Regions from separate parts of the Blautia sp. HA8986 genome, predicted to be linked through region 2. Evidence: riboswitches for the same ligand, from Rfam matches in the RefSeq annotation. Region 2 holds a riboswitch; the other holds the start of a gene.

Region 1 (7,725 bases), 990 kb from region 2:
CACCGTCAAAGTTCATCCATGCAAATCCACAACGTACACCTGATGCGATATCAACAGTATAGTCATCGTTATCCTGGAAGTCCTGAATATCTGCTACATTTGTGATATTCTCAACCAAGTCTACCTGACCACTCTGGAGAGCCATTGTTTTTGCGGAGTTATCTCCCATGAACAGCAGATTGATCTTATCGTATGGAACATCTTCACGATAATACTCATTTGCAGCTAATGTATAACCAACACCTACACCATTGAATTCTTCAATCTTGTATGGACCTGTTCCAATAATTCCATTATCGTAGTTTTCAATATGTTCTACATCTGTGATTCCCATAGTTGGGTGGCAGAGCTGTCCTACAAGGTTTGCATATGGTTTGCTTGTTTTGATGTTAATAGTATTTGCATCATCATCTACAGTAACTTCTGCTTCAAATTCCAGATATTTCTCCGGTTTGGCAGATCCGGAAGGTCCTACCTCTTTCATGTGATCAAAATACTCTTTTACCTTTGTCGGAGTTAAATCACATCCGTCAGAGAATTTAATTCCGTCTTTCAGCTTGATCGTCCATTCTGTATGCTCGTCATTTACTTCATAACTCTCAGCAAGCCACGGGATAACTTCCATATTGTCATCGAATTTAAATAATGCTTCAGCAATACCATATCTCATAGCATTCCATCCACTGTTTTCATCATTTGCACTGTTTACACATCCATCTGTGTACATCTGACATCCGAAGTTTAAAACCTTCTCATCACCCTTCGCCTGTACAGTAACTCCCATTAATAATGCAACTGTTGTTGCCGCTGCTAACACAAGTAATTCTCTTTTTGTTTTTTTCATCCTTTACTTCCTTTCTTTTTTTGTTTCTTCGTTGTTTTTCTTCCTTCTCATACTGTCCATTCCTGTGATTTTGAACGAAAAAAAAGACAGATGCTCCCACATCCGTCACGAAATCTTACCATTAAAGAATCAAACATATATATGCAACACATGAAGTTGTAACTCTTAATCAGGATTTCTCGTCGTCCGCAAGAATCTCTTTTACCAGAAATAAGCAGGTCTCCTGACTTAAGCTTACCCATTTTCAGCACCTTCCCAGAAAAATATCTTCCAGTGGCATTCAGCTGAAAACCAACTATCACAGTGACGGGATCGTACCGGATTTACACCGGTTTCCCCTTTTAATCAGACCAGCAGAACGCTTCTGCTGGTCTGAACTTATCTCTAGAATCATTAAATGACCGTATGAATACTTATTTATCATAACATACTATCATGTATACGTCAATTATTTTAGACTTTTATTTTCTATCTATTTTTCCGTAAATTTCCGGAATTGTTCAAAATTTGTTTCCAGTGTATAGGATTTCAGAACTTCCATCATGTCCTCTACACTATATGTATTATCATACATTCCAATAGATAACGCATACTGCTTATTAAACTCATCTACTGAATCCGCTGTCCAGAATGACTGCTGCAGCCGGAAAGCACTTCCATCTTCACGGTAATCTTCTGCAAAGCCTTCCAGAGCATTTTTCATGGCAACAAATGATGGTGCAACGATAGCACCATATTTTCCTACAAGATAGTCGATTCTTTCCTTGCCGTTATATCCCTTTTTGTTAAACATTTCGTATGTATCTTCTGTAAAACAGTCAATTGAACCCAACAATACATCTGTACTGTTCTCTTCTTCATAAGCATCAATTACCTTGATAAAATCACTTGCGCTCACTACACTCAGAATAACATTATACTCTCCTGTATTCAGCGGATCAGCCAGCTTTTCATCAAGATAATCTTTGGGATACCCCGGAACCAGAGTAATCTTAATGTCGCTACCTGTTTCAATTTCTTCAGTATCCTGCGTATTCACCAGTTCTTCTACAGGCTTCTCATATGACAGGCCATATGCTTCCTGAAGCTTATTCAGAATACCAATCGTTCTCAGACGATGCATCTCATTACCGATAGCAGCTCCTCCACATGCTATTATGTAATGATTCTGATTATTCTGATCCTCTGAAGCAAAATACTCCGCCATATTGGCAGCCGCATCCATTTCTGTTTCAACAGATGTTCCTATCGTTCCCAGAAAATAAGGATTATCCTTTACTTTCTCATACATTTCATCACTGATCGTTCCTGATCCACGTACATAATACATACCATATTCTTCACATACCGGAAGAACTTCTTCAAGATCTGAAGAAAGGAAAGAAATGATTCCCTTTACATTTCTTTCATGAAGCTCATTGATAAAGCTGATTTCTTCTTCTGCAGTACTTATACTGGAAGAATATAAAAACTCGACTTCAAAAGCCATGCCGACATAATTTTCAAAATAATTTCTAAATGCTCTTACTTCTGCATCATTCAGATTATATACGGACACTCCTATTGTCATTTTTCCGTCCTGATTTGTTGTATCACTCTGAGTATCGGCTGCCATAACTGAAATACTGGTGCAGGTGAGCAGCATAATCATTGTCAATATAAAACTTATTATCTTTTTCATTCCTTTTTTACCTTTCTATCGTATTTGTATAAAAGTTCAAGTTTTCTTTTCTCACATCCTTTCCTGAAATAAAAAAGATTCTTTTCTTAAAATGTATTTTAGGTATAAAAATAAAGCCTTTCTTATACACCGTAAGAAATAACCTTTTTTCCAATGCAAGCAGGTCTCCTGACTTAAGTTCATCGCATTTTATCGTCTTCCCGCCTCTTCAGCAGTGACGTATATGATAAAAAGCTCCCTTTTACAGTGGCGGGACCGTACCGGATTTGCACCGGTTTCCTTTTTAATTCCATATTACTGGAAACATGCATTATTTTTATAATATGATATCAGGGGCTAAAAGTCAAAAACTATTTTTACTCTGCGCTAAGGCTTTTCCCCAACTTCATTATATTTTTATTATATAATTCCATTTGGTTAACGTCAATAATTTACATCTAATATTTATATGTTTTTTTATTCACTTTTACTATGGTCTTGAATATTCAGATTCCAGTATCTATTCCATAATAAGGGTCTCTTTGCAGCACTACCTTCTCTTGTGGCATTTCTTTGTTTATGCTAAAATATTTTTACTACTATAAATGAGCAAGTTCGTGATTTTGCATAAAAGAAAGACACCTCGATTCCGTGTGTTGTATAATGAAAGTGCCTAAACAAACATTTGCAACATTTACGAAAGAAGGTGTCTCTCGCAAATACTATACATCATTCCGCATTCATATACAACCAGCTTAAGAAATTAAATTTATGCAAATTTTATTCGAACCGGGTGATAAACCACCTTATAAGTATCCTGATCAGCATTTTCATTTCAGGATATCATGGAAAAACCACGGATTTTGCTAAAAACAGTTCCTGTCACAGAACTACGATTGCACATTTCCTTAATTCAGGGAAATGGGATGATTCTCTACTTTCAGATACGTTAAAACGTTCTGTTATAGAGATTATTTATTCAGAAGCAGCACGCACCGGAAAGCCTGTTTTCTGCATTGTAGACGATACGATAGCTTCAAAGACAAAGCCTTCGTCACAGGCTCTGCATCCGATTGAAGATGCGTACTTTCACCAATCCCATTTAAAGGGGAAACAGGACTACGGACATCAGGCAGTAGCTGTTATGCTTTCCTGTAACGGCATTGTCCTGAACTATGCTTTTGTAATGTACAATAAATCAATTTCCAAGATTGATATTGTACAAAATATTGCAAAGGAACTGCCTGTTCCACCAGTAATGTCTTATTTCCTTTGTGACTGCTGGTATGTTTCTGAAAAAATAATCAATACTTTTGTACAGAAAGGGTTCCATACCATTGGTGCTTTGAAAACAAACCGTCTGCTGTATCCATCAGGAATGAAAAAGAAACTCAGTGAACTGGCTGCTGAACGATCCACAACACATAAAGGATTTGACCTCGTCACAGTCAAAAAACGCAACTATTATGTGTACCGGTATGAGGGAAACCTCAGCGGCATAGAAAATGCAGTTGTTCTTTTAAGCTATCCTGAAAAAGCATTTGGTAATCCTAAAGCACTACGTGCTTTCATTAGCACAAATGTATCCTTATCTACACAGGAGATCCTTTCCTGTTATGTTTGTCGATGGCCGATTGAGATATTTTTCAGGCAATGCAAAAACCATCTGGCCCTGGATACATACCAGATACGCTCCTCAAAGGGAATACAGAGGTACTGGCTGTTGATGTCACTGACACATTATATTTGTGTCACAGGAACTGGCGGATATCGGTCTTTTCAAGATGGATATCATCGAATCTGTAGTGCCGTTCATCAGGAAAAGTATCAGTATCTATTCCTATGTGCAAAAGCAAGTGATGATTTTGAAGCATTTATGAAATTAGCAGGATAATTTTGTGCATTTTTTCAAATTTGCTCATTTATAGTTACGAAATTAATTATATGACAGAAAATATTTCCTGTCTATAGAAAAATACAATATTTTTTATATTTTTGACACAATTTGCTTTTTTCCGAATTGTACCTATACCCCATATGGTATTTCGGATAATATACTTATACCCCGATATGTATATATTACTGAGATAATATTACTATAAAGTAAAAAACCCCTGCATATTACGTAACATTCCTGACTGAGGTATGTCCGTAACATACAGGAGTTTCCTGGACTCTTTTAATAACTTTTCTTATTCACTTTCAAATAAAGTCTCAGTGATCGCCGCATATGCGATCATCGGACCATCTTCAATAATATTCAGACTTGCTGTCTGGTAGAGAACCACGCCATTCTCTGTTGCAACAGATGTATAGAGAAGATTTCCGTAATAATCCCGAAGTTCTCCCAGGTCTTCCCCTTTGAAGAAGTATTCTCCCGGCTTCTTTGACGGATACCAGCATCCGGTGTAAGGTGCATATTCATAGACAACATTTTCCAGAAGCATCTGGCGGTAATGTTTCAGTCCCTGGCATTTCTTCCCCTGAAGATGAAGGATAAGATGGCGGACATCCCGTTTGTCCTGTTCCACTTCCTCCCATGTCCAGTAACTGTGACCGCCTCTTTCTATAAGGATACTTGGAATTCCAAGAGAAGCCGCATAATTATAAGCACCACCTGTAGCTGTTGTGGAACGAACTACATATTTCACGCCGATATGTCTTGCCATATGTAAAGATTTCTCCACAGTATCTTCGTCTACAACGCCTACATAGTAAACATACGGATGAAGCTGCTCATATCCGTCTCCGCTGTGCAGATCAATGTAGTAGTCTGTGATGGAAAAGAGTTTCCTGACAATGGTGCAGGCAATGCGTTCTGCAGCTGTTCCTTCCGGATTGCCCGGGAAAACACGATTTAAATTCTTTCCGTCTTCATAAACCATGCTCATGGTACGATGTTCAAATCCACTGACATTCACAAGGGGAATGATGATCACATTCCCTTTCAGTTTCTCAGGCTGAAATTCCTTCGCCAGTTCCATGGCCGCCTGGATTCCTACATATTCCGCACTGTGGATTCCTGCTGTGATCAGTATGGTAGGACCATCTTCTTCTCCGCAGATCACGGTAGCCGGCATTGCCATACCACATCCGATGATTTCAATCTTTCCCTGTGCTTTCTCTCCTTTTTCAATCACCCAGTCATCAATTTTGATCATTGGTTGTTTCCCTTTCCTCTTATCATTATAGTTCCGCACTTTATCTGACAAGTATATCATGCCTAACCGGCACTGTATAGATGGATCTCGGGAAATTTTATCTTTTTGACAGCTCTCTGGTGATATCCTCCCAGCTGACACCTTTTTCTACCATAAGTACCATCATATGATAGAGGAAATCAGAAATCTCGTATTTGATCTCTTCTTTATCCGGATTCTTGGCTGCGATCACAATCTCCGTGCACTCTTCACCGACTTTTTTAAGAATCTTGTCGATTCCTTTATCAAAAAGATAATTGGTGTAAGAACCTTCTTTCGGATGTTCTTTGCGGTCTGTGATCACGTCGTAGACATTCTGGAATACATGAAGCGGATTGGTATCATCACACTCTTTTTTCATCAGCGGCTTAAAGAAGCAGGTACGGTTTCCGGTATGGCAGGCTGCTCCTACCTGATCTACTTTTGCAAGGATGGTGTCATTGTCGCAGTCAATCGTAAGAGACTTTACATACTGGACATGACCGGAAGTGAGACCTTTTGTCCAGAGCTCATTTCTGCTGCGACTCCAGTAAGTCATCTTTCCCAGCTTCAGTGTGGTATCAAAAGCCAGCTCATTCATGTAGGCCAGCATCAGCACTTCGTCTGTACGGTAGTCCTGCACAATAACAGGAACCATTCCGTCACTGTTCAGTTTAAAATCAGACCATACAATATTGCTCTTATAAGTATTAACCGGAATTCCTGCTTTTTCACAGTCTTCTTTCAGTGTGTGCAGATCGTTCTCCATGCTGTTTACATAAGCACCACAAAGCGCAGAAACTGCATCATCTTTCAGAAGCTCCATGACTTTCTCTTTTTTACTCTCATCTGTGTGAAGGATGATAGATACTGATGATATCTCTGCAATCTCATCCTGCACAGTATCCAGTGCAAGAACACGGTCTGCATATTTCTCAATCAGATCCTGATTCTCTGTAAACTCTCTGAGATCAGAAATACTTATAACCATGCGCTCTTTTCCGAAACGTCTGGATACCTCTTCCAGAAGCCTGATATTGCTCTCCTTGGAAAAATTCAGCACAACTCTTGCACATCCTGCATAGATCAGCTTCTTTACATCCTCCGCACGCTTGATATTTCCGGCTGCGATCACCGGGATCTCCGCGCTGCGGCAGATATCCCGGATTTTTCCGATGGCACGGTCGTGTTCTGCATCAGCAGAAGAAAAGTCAAACACCAGCAGTTCATCGGCACCGTTGTCGCCATAAAACTTCGCAAGTGTCTCTACATTTCCATCTCCGAAAAGATTTCTCTGCCCAAATCCTGTCACTGCCCTCTCAGAATGAAGATAAAGACAGGGAATCAACTGTTTATTCATAACCTCTCCTTTATATCAGAGACTTCCCTTTGTGGAAAGTACATCTGTGATTCGGGAATCATACTGTGTGGCAGCATCAAGAGCTTTTGAAAAGCTCTTGAACATGGCTTCTGCAACATGATGGCTGTTTCCGCCTGAGAGAACCTTAATATGAAGGTTCATTGCTGCAGAATAGGAAACTGCATAGAAAAACTCTTTCACCATCTCCGTTGCCATATCACCGAGCTTCTCTGTTGGAAACTCTGCGTCCCAGCCAAGATACGGCCTTCCGGAAAGATCCACTGCACAAAGTACCAGAACCTCATCCATAGGAAGGATACAGCTGCCATAACGCCTGATGCCTTTTTTATCGCCAACTGCCTCACGGATGGCATTTCCAAGAACGATTCCTGTATCTTCTATTGTATGGTGATCATCTACATCCAGATCTCCATGAACCTTAAGCTCAAGATCATAAAGCCCATGGCGTGTAAATCCATCAAGCATATGGTCAAAAAATCCGATGCCTGTATTGATATCAGAACGCCCGGTTCCGTCAATATTCAGTTTCATCTGGATCTGAGTTTCTTTTGTATTTCTCTCAATGGATGCTTCTCTTGCCATTATTCGTTCTCCTTATCCTCATCTTCAAAACGGACAGCAATGGAATTGGCATGAGCTGTCAGCTGTTCGGATGTGGCAA
Region 2 (7,725 bases):
AAGCGGGATACCTGCGATTGCGAAAGATGTTGCATAGATCGGATGAGCATGTACAACAGATCCTACGTCCGGTCTCTTCTCATATACTCTCATGTGCATCTTGATCTCAGATGATGGTTTGAATCCCGGGTTAGCCTGGATTACATTACCCTTGCCATCTACTTTACAGATGAACTCTGGTGTCATGAAACCTTTAGATACACCTGTTGGTGTGCAAAGATACTCGTTCTCTGCGATCTTAACAGAAAAGTTTCCGTCATTTGCTGCAACCATGTTACGGTTGTAGATTCTTTTACCGATGTCACAAAGCTGTTTTTTGATTTCAAACTCGTTTACCATGCTTAATTTCCTCCTTGAGCATTGGATTGCACTATTTTGTTTCTGTCAATATTTTACTCCATACCACAGAATAAGTCAAGGGCAATCCGTTGTTTTATGTTGGTTTCTTGTTGCTTTTTATGTTGTTTTTATTGTTTTTTATGTTTTCTTTTGAAAAAGGATCTCATTCTTTATAAAGTGCTGTCTTTCAGCCTCCGATCTGGCAGTCCAGACCGCATACAGCATGTACAGCACCCTTAAGCATCTGCATATGTTCGGCAGTCGGTGGAAGAATTCCTTCCATTAAATAGGGTCTTCCAAGGCCTTCATACTTATCCTGTCCAAGTCTGTGATAAGGAAGCAGATGAATCTTATTTACGCCCGGAAGAGAATCCGCAAATCTGGCGATTGCCTGGATCTCTTCAACAGAATCATTAAATGTAGGAATAACCGGGACACGGATCACAAGCTTTGTTTTTCCATAGAGGGCAACTTTTCTTGCATTCTCCAGCATCAGTCCGTTGGCGCGTCCTGTGAATTCCTTGTGTTTCTCCTGATTCATGTGCTTGATATCCATCAGATATACATCCAGATACGGAAGAACCTGCTCGATCTTTTCCCACGGGGCACAGGCCATACTCTCCACGGCTGTATTGATACCGCGTTCTTTGGCTGCCCGTAGCAGATCTCTGGAAAAATCTGCCTGACACATACATTCACCGCCGGAGAGGGTGATTCCCCCTCCTGAACGGTAATAATATGCACGGTCTTTTTCTACTTCCTCGATCATCTCACGGACTGTCACATCACGGCCGATCACCTTGTCCTCGCCCAGTACTTTCATGTTCTGAATCCTGTACTCCTGCGATTCCGGATTACAGCACCAGCGACAGCGAAGGACACAGCCTTTCAGGAATACGATAGTACGGATTCCCGGACCGTCATGCACCGAATATTTCTGAATATCAAAGATCCTGCCCTTTGTATCCAAATAGTCCATAATTTACCTCTTAAATCCGGTTAAAATCCCTGTTCGGTACGGCGGATGATGTCATCCTGCAGAGAACGGGAAAGAGTTGTAAACAACGCACTGTAACCTGCAACACGTACAACCAGATGTTTATATTTCTCCGGATGTTTCTGTGCATCCAGAAGTGTCTCTCTGTCGACAACGTTAAACTGCATGTGCATACCCTTCTGATCGAAGTATCCACGGATCAGTGCCACGAATTTCTCCAGGCCTTCTCTTCCGGCAAGTGCTGACGGATGGAATTTCTGGTTGAACAGTGTACCGTTAGATACAATGAAATGATCCAGACGTGATACAGAAGTAGCTGCCGCTGTCGGTCCCTTCACATCCTTGCCTGCTGACGGGGAAACGCCATCCGCAACAGGTGTATGTGCATAACGGCCATCCGGTGTTGCGCCGGTCTGTTCGCCAAGAGGAACGTTTGCAGATACAGGATAAAGTCCGGCCTGATAATGTCCGCCTCGTGGGTTCATATATTTCTGAAGCGGCTTGGTGTAAGTATAAGCCACATCTCTTGCAAAATAATCCACATCCGGGATATCGTTTCCGAATTTCGGAACCTCCTCGATCATCTTGTGGATCTCTTCGAATCTTGCTTTCTTCTCAGGAGATGGCTCTGTTCCGAGAGCTGCTGTCATAACGGCTGTTGCTGTCTGCTCATTCACACTGATACCATTCTCCTGAAGCTTCTTCATTACAACGGTAGTGATATCTGCCGCAGACTGTGCATCAATGCCTTTGCCATAGTTCCATGCCAGAGCCTCCTTCAGCTCTTCCATGGTCATCTTCTTCTCTTCATATACAAGCTTGCGGATTGCATACAGGGAATCTGCCATGTTGGCGATACCAAATCCCTGAGGACCTGTAAAGTTATAAACAGCTCCTCCTTCCTGAACGGATTTACCACGTTTCAGGCAGTCATCCACCATACAGGAAAGGAATGGCAGCGGACATCTCTCCGCATGTGCCACATCAATGGAATTGTCAGCATTTACAAGCAGAGAAATGAAATATTCCATCTGTTTCTTATATGCCTCATAGAACTCGTCAAAAGTCTTCATCTCTGTGACATCGCCGGTCTGAACACTGATCTGCACCCCTTTGTCCATACCATTTGAGAAAACCATCTCCAGCGGACGGCACATGTTAAAGAATGCAGCATCATGCCAGCCCTCTGTCTTACCTGCTTTCTGCGGTTCTACGCATCCGATGATGTTGTACTCTCTGGCATCTGCAAGGGACAGTCCCCGGTTCTGCAGTGCCGGAATAATCACCTCATCATTGTAGTAAGCCGGAAGTCCGATTCCTGTTCTTGTAAGCTCAGCAGCCTTGATCAGGAATTCATGAGGAGATCCGTTCCATACTCTTACTGAAAGAGATGGTGCCGGAAGATGTACATGCATAGATGCCTGGATGCACATAAAGGAGAGATCATTGGTCACATCCTCGCCTTCCTTGTTCTGTCCACCTGCGATCAGGTTCTGGAAAAGGCTGTAGCCTGCAAAGCCTTCTGCGGATGCAGCGTCACGGCATTTATTCAGGTCATTTAATTTAACCCAGATGCAGTCCATCAGTTCCTGGGCGAATTCTCTTGTAAGGTTGCCTGCCTCCATATCACTCTTATAATATGGATACATATACTGGTCAAAACGTCCCGGTGAAATGGAATGTCCGCTGCTCTCCATCTGGATCAGCTGCTGTACAAACCAGAAGGACTGGCATGCTTCGTAGAAGTTGCGTGCACCCTTAGCCGGTACGCGGCTGCAGTTGGATGCGATCTGAAGGAGCTCCTGTTTTCTTGTCGGATCCTGGCACTGATATGCCATCTGCTCTGCAAGCTCAGCATAACGATGTGCATAGTCGATAACCGCCTGACAGCTTATGATAACTGCTTCCAGGAAGCGGGATTTTTTTGCGTAATCGCCATCCCCTACATTGCACTCATCCAGCTCTTTCTGAGCTTTTGCAATGATTCCTTCATAACCGATAGCCAGCACCTCTTCGTATTTAACAGTTACATGACCTACACCATTGTAGAAATAATTTCCCGGTGTGAAGATGTTATGGTCAATAGCAAGAATTGCTTCCGGTGCCATATAGGAGGTTGCCAGTTCGCTGGTTGTCTTACCTTTCCAGTATTTATGTACCTCGCGAAGTTCGGCCTTAGTCTCCTCCGCAATATAGAATGGATCGGCTGTTCTGGTGGCTACTGTGTCCAGCTCATCCTCCAGCCACTGGAAGGAATACTCCGGGAATGTCTGACATCCTCTTGGTGCCAGTGTGCTGCTTCCTACGATCAGTTCCTCATCACGGATGATGATAGGGATATTGTGCAGGATGTGTGCAAAAGCCTTGGCTCTTCTTGTGATGATCGGCTCATCTTCTGTTGCCTTGTAGGATTCTGTGATCAGCTTGGCTCTGGCTGATTCGATCACCGGCATCTTCGCATAGAGGTTATCTACCAGATGGGTGATTCTGTCTGTTTTCGGGATATCTGCTATATGAAATTTCTCCATGATTCTCCTTTCTCACAGCCGGTTGTTTCTGGTGATTTTTCCACACTTCCGGCTATGTGCTCATGTAATTTTATTATACCTCACCCGCAATTCAGTGTCAACGAAATCCAACACTCATTTATTGCTGTTTCTGTGGTTTTTATCAATCCGATTATGTCTGTTTTGTTTGTTTTGTGCAAATTTGATATTTTATATATTGACTTTGGTTTTCCGCTCTGCCATACTTGTTTTTATATAGGAAGTTCTTTTATTCTCAGTAAAAAACTCGTTATTTTAACTGTAAAAGAGGTGTTGATTTTATGTATCTTTCCGATATGCACACGCATTCCATTGCCAGCGGCCATGGCACTGAATGTACGATCACCAATATGGCCCGTGCTGCTGCTGCGAAGGGTCTTCGTCTCCTGGGGATCACAGATCATGGCCCCGGCACTCTGGCAGCCGGAACTTCTTCTTATTTCCGCAGCCTTACCTACTCTCCAAAAAAGCATTTCGGAGTAGAGCTTCTCTACGGAATCGAACTGAATATCCTCGACAGAAACGGCAGCGTAGACCTGGATCAGGAATTATTATGTAAGCTTGATTATGCCATTGCCAGCATGCATTCCTGGAATTACCGCTGTGGCACCAGAGCCGAAAATACAGAAGCTTTTATCAATGTCATGAAAAACCCCTGTGTGAAGATCCTCGGACATAGTGATAACACTCATTACCCGGTTAATTATGATGTGCTTGCCAGGACTGCTAAGGAAACCGGCACGATCTTTGAGATCAACGAGGCTTCTCTTGCACCATATGGCTATCGTGGTGATACCAGGGAGAACTGTTTCAAGATCCTTCATTACTGCCGCAAATACCGCCTACCACTGCTTCTTTCCAGTGACAGCCACGGACCGGAACATATCGGCGACTTTACATATGCCGCTGATTTTGTCCATCAGGCCATGTTTCCGGAGAGCCTGATATTAAACAATCAGATTCCGAAGCTGAAAGTATTTCTGCAGACAAGAAAACCTGTTTAATTCTGAAAAAAGCCAGCTCTGACATTTTTATCCTGTATCAGAGCTGGCTTTTATTTTATCTAATGTATTTATTTCTATATCTATTTTCTTAATACGGTTTCTTCACATTTTCCGTGGAATTCTCCCTCTGTTTACGAACAAGTTCCGCAAGTTCCTTGTACTTGCCTGTGATATACCCGAAATTCTCTTTCTTATGCGGAACCTTACATCTGGAACAGTCCTTAATACCGCTGTCCAGGAAACGGAAATTACCACCGCATTTATCTCCCAGTGCATATAAAGGACAATAGCAGAACAGACAGTTGAAATTATCCGGATCTGCTCCTGTATGGCATGGAAAATATTCACAGTTCTTATGACTGAAATAGGAAAACTCCTTCCCCTCCCAATATGGTTTTGCCATGATCGTTACCTCCTCCCAAGGTTGTACACTCATGATTTTTCCCATAAAAAAAGAGGTAGCGATGCCACCCCGGGGTAGAAATATAATCCGTTCATGAGTGCGCGGAGGGAACGAATGTATCCGGAGTAGTATCGCCTGCCATTTAATCATGTATAATTCATATGAACAGGCGCATTCCATAAAAAAATGCCTACTCTCGTAAAAAAGTAGACAACGTCCCAGGGGTGCGGAGTCCCTGAAATGGTTGTTACACTTTACACGGAAGTTTAACCTCGCCATAACAAGCAGGTTTCCTGGCTCCGGGATCATGGCTTGTCTCTCCTTCTCATACATATGTACAATGGATTATGAGATTCGCTCCTCCGTTACAGTGACCGGATCGCTCAGGTTTCTCACCTGATTCCCTTTTCTGTGAGATTCCGATAATTATCAGATAACTGTCAGACTCCCGCAGCACTTGCTATGTTCAATATGGAATTATACTGACATCATAATAACACCATGTTAATTATATGTCAATATATTTTGAAAACTTTTTTCAAACTTTTCATCAAAAAACATCCCGGCAGAAAACCACCGGGATGCTGTATATTATTGTTATCAGACGGACAAAAGCATCCGCATTTGAACAAAATTATACAAGACGTCTTACAGACACGATTGTTCTGTATGTAGCATCATTGCTGACCTTGATTCCGTCCTGTGAGTTGGATGCATGGACGATCTGTCCGTTGCCCATGTAAATTGCAACGTGTCCACCGTAACAGATCAGATCTCCTGGCTGTGCATCTGCATAGGACACCTCTGTACCTGCATTCTGCTGCTCATAGGATGTTCTCGGAAGGCTGACGCCAAAGTTTGCATATACACTCTGCACAAAACCAGAGCAGTCTGCTCCATTAGTAAGGCTTGTACCGCCCCATACATATGGGTTGCCGACAAACTGTGTTGCATAATTTACAACCGAAGAACCGGAACCACTGCTGTAAGAGGAAGAAGAGCTCTCACTTTCGGAAGAAGATGTATCCTCTGAAGTATCTGCCTCAGAGTAATCACCGTTATCAGAATCAGCGTCTGTGTTGTCTTCTGCTTCATCTGTATTATCAGAGATCACATTTCCATCCTCGTCATACTGAACACCATCGTCCTCACTGTCATCTGTGTCTCCCTCTACATACTCATCATCGTCTTCTGCAGTGTCTTCGTCTGTATTCTCGATCACATCGCCATTCTCATCATACTGAACATCTTCACTCTGATCTTCTTCTGCCTGCTGCTCTTCTGCTTCAGCCTGGCGTCTTGCTTCCTCTTCTGCCTCAGCCTGTGCTCTCGCTGCAGCCTCAGCTTCAGCCTGACGTCTCGCCTCTTCCTCAGCAGCAATACGCTCAGCCTCTAATCTCTGAAGCTCTGCCGTCTGCTCTGCAAGAAGGTTCGCATAATCAGTTGCCTGCTGCTGTGCATAAGCAATCTCATTATCGTAATCTGCGGATGTGGCACGTTTCTCATCCAGCTGTACCTGCAGGTTCTGGGACTCCGCCTCATATTCCTGCTTCATTCCCTCAAGCTCTGCTTTCTCCTGTGTGTACTGTGTCTCCAGGTTGGCTACCTGCTGAATCGTGTTGGAATACTTCTCAAGACTTTTTCTATCCTGCTCATATGTCTTCTGTGTGTACTCAGCTCTTGTAAGAAGCTCTGACAGGTTCTCTGCATTAAGCATCATCTGAAACCATGCATCGTCGCCACCCTTCTCATAAAGATACTGAATACGTTTCTTCATTGCCTCGTACTGCTTCGCCTTGGCGTTCTTAGCCTTCTCAAGGTTAGTCTGTGTAGATGCAATGTCGGCTTCTTTATTGGAGATATCTCCTTCCAGTGTCTGAATAGAAACCATCACGTTTACAAGATTCGCATCAAGAGTAGAAATCTCACCTTCGATCTGGGATTTCTGAGCGGAAAGCTCATCCAATCTGGAGTATGTAGCGTTCAGCTGGTCATTGGTTGCATCCATCTCCTGCTGAAGTGCTGCTTCATCTTCTCTTGTTGCGCTTACGCTGACTACCTGTGCTCCGCTGATGATGAGCGCCAGTGTCAGACATAATATTCTTTTCTTCATGACTGTTCACCCTCACAATCTAATTCTGATTCTATAGCGGCAAAAGTTCTCCGCTGTTTCAAGTTTACTCACGTCTGTTGTTATTTCATTTTTAACAGTCCGTGTAATATTTTTGCAATATCTTGTTTCAATCTTTTTATATATTAACACAGTGTTATTTGGATTGCAAGGATTTTCTATTATTTAGTTTAAAACTTTGTAACATTTATTAATGGTTTTGACATTAAAAAACAGGGGAACCTGACGCATCAAGGATTCCCCTGTTCTGTTTGTTACATATTTTTTTCTTTTATATCAGCTGTTCTTCTAATTCAGAACAGATC

Evidence for each region. A riboswitch is a leader RNA that binds a small molecule or an ion and turns the genes downstream of it on or off. The one in region 2 is predicted to bind cobalamin.
Region 1: it holds a riboswitch for cobalamin, as region 2 does, so the genes downstream of both, AC04Q4_RS03805 (hypothetical protein) here and AC04Q4_RS08570 (cysteine-rich small domain-containing protein) in region 2, are expected to answer to the same signal.

What each region holds. Positions count from the first base shown of each region.
Region 1 covers NZ_JBWLUQ010000001.1:832,855-840,579, forward strand. Annotated here, with positions in the region: gene AC04Q4_RS03800 (ABC transporter substrate-binding protein) at 1-844, opposite strand, end outside; cobalamin riboswitch at 1,041-1,241, opposite strand; gene AC04Q4_RS03805 (hypothetical protein) at 1,317-2,525, opposite strand; cobalamin riboswitch at 2,667-2,849, opposite strand; gene AC04Q4_RS03810 (transposase) at 3,298-4,398, shown strand; gene AC04Q4_RS03815 (M14 family metallopeptidase) at 4,697-5,665, opposite strand; gene hisIE (bifunctional phosphoribosyl-AMP cyclohydrolase/phosphoribosyl-ATP diphosphatase HisIE) at 5,763-7,043, opposite strand; gene hisB (imidazoleglycerol-phosphate dehydratase HisB) at 7,059-7,646, opposite strand; gene hisD (histidinol dehydrogenase) at 7,646-7,725, opposite strand, start outside.
Region 2 covers NZ_JBWLUQ010000001.1:1,819,769-1,827,493, forward strand. Annotated here, with positions in the region: gene AC04Q4_RS08550 (class II aldolase/adducin family protein) at 1-339, opposite strand, end outside; gene AC04Q4_RS08555 (glycyl-radical enzyme activating protein) at 527-1,318, opposite strand; gene AC04Q4_RS08560 (pyruvate formate lyase family protein) at 1,339-3,864, opposite strand; gene AC04Q4_RS08565 (PHP domain-containing protein) at 4,164-4,886, shown strand; gene AC04Q4_RS08570 (cysteine-rich small domain-containing protein) at 4,975-5,289, opposite strand; cobalamin riboswitch at 5,556-5,760, opposite strand; gene AC04Q4_RS08575 (C40 family peptidase) at 5,924-7,402, opposite strand; gene AC04Q4_RS08580 (N-acetylmuramoyl-L-alanine amidase family protein) at 7,714-7,725, opposite strand, start outside.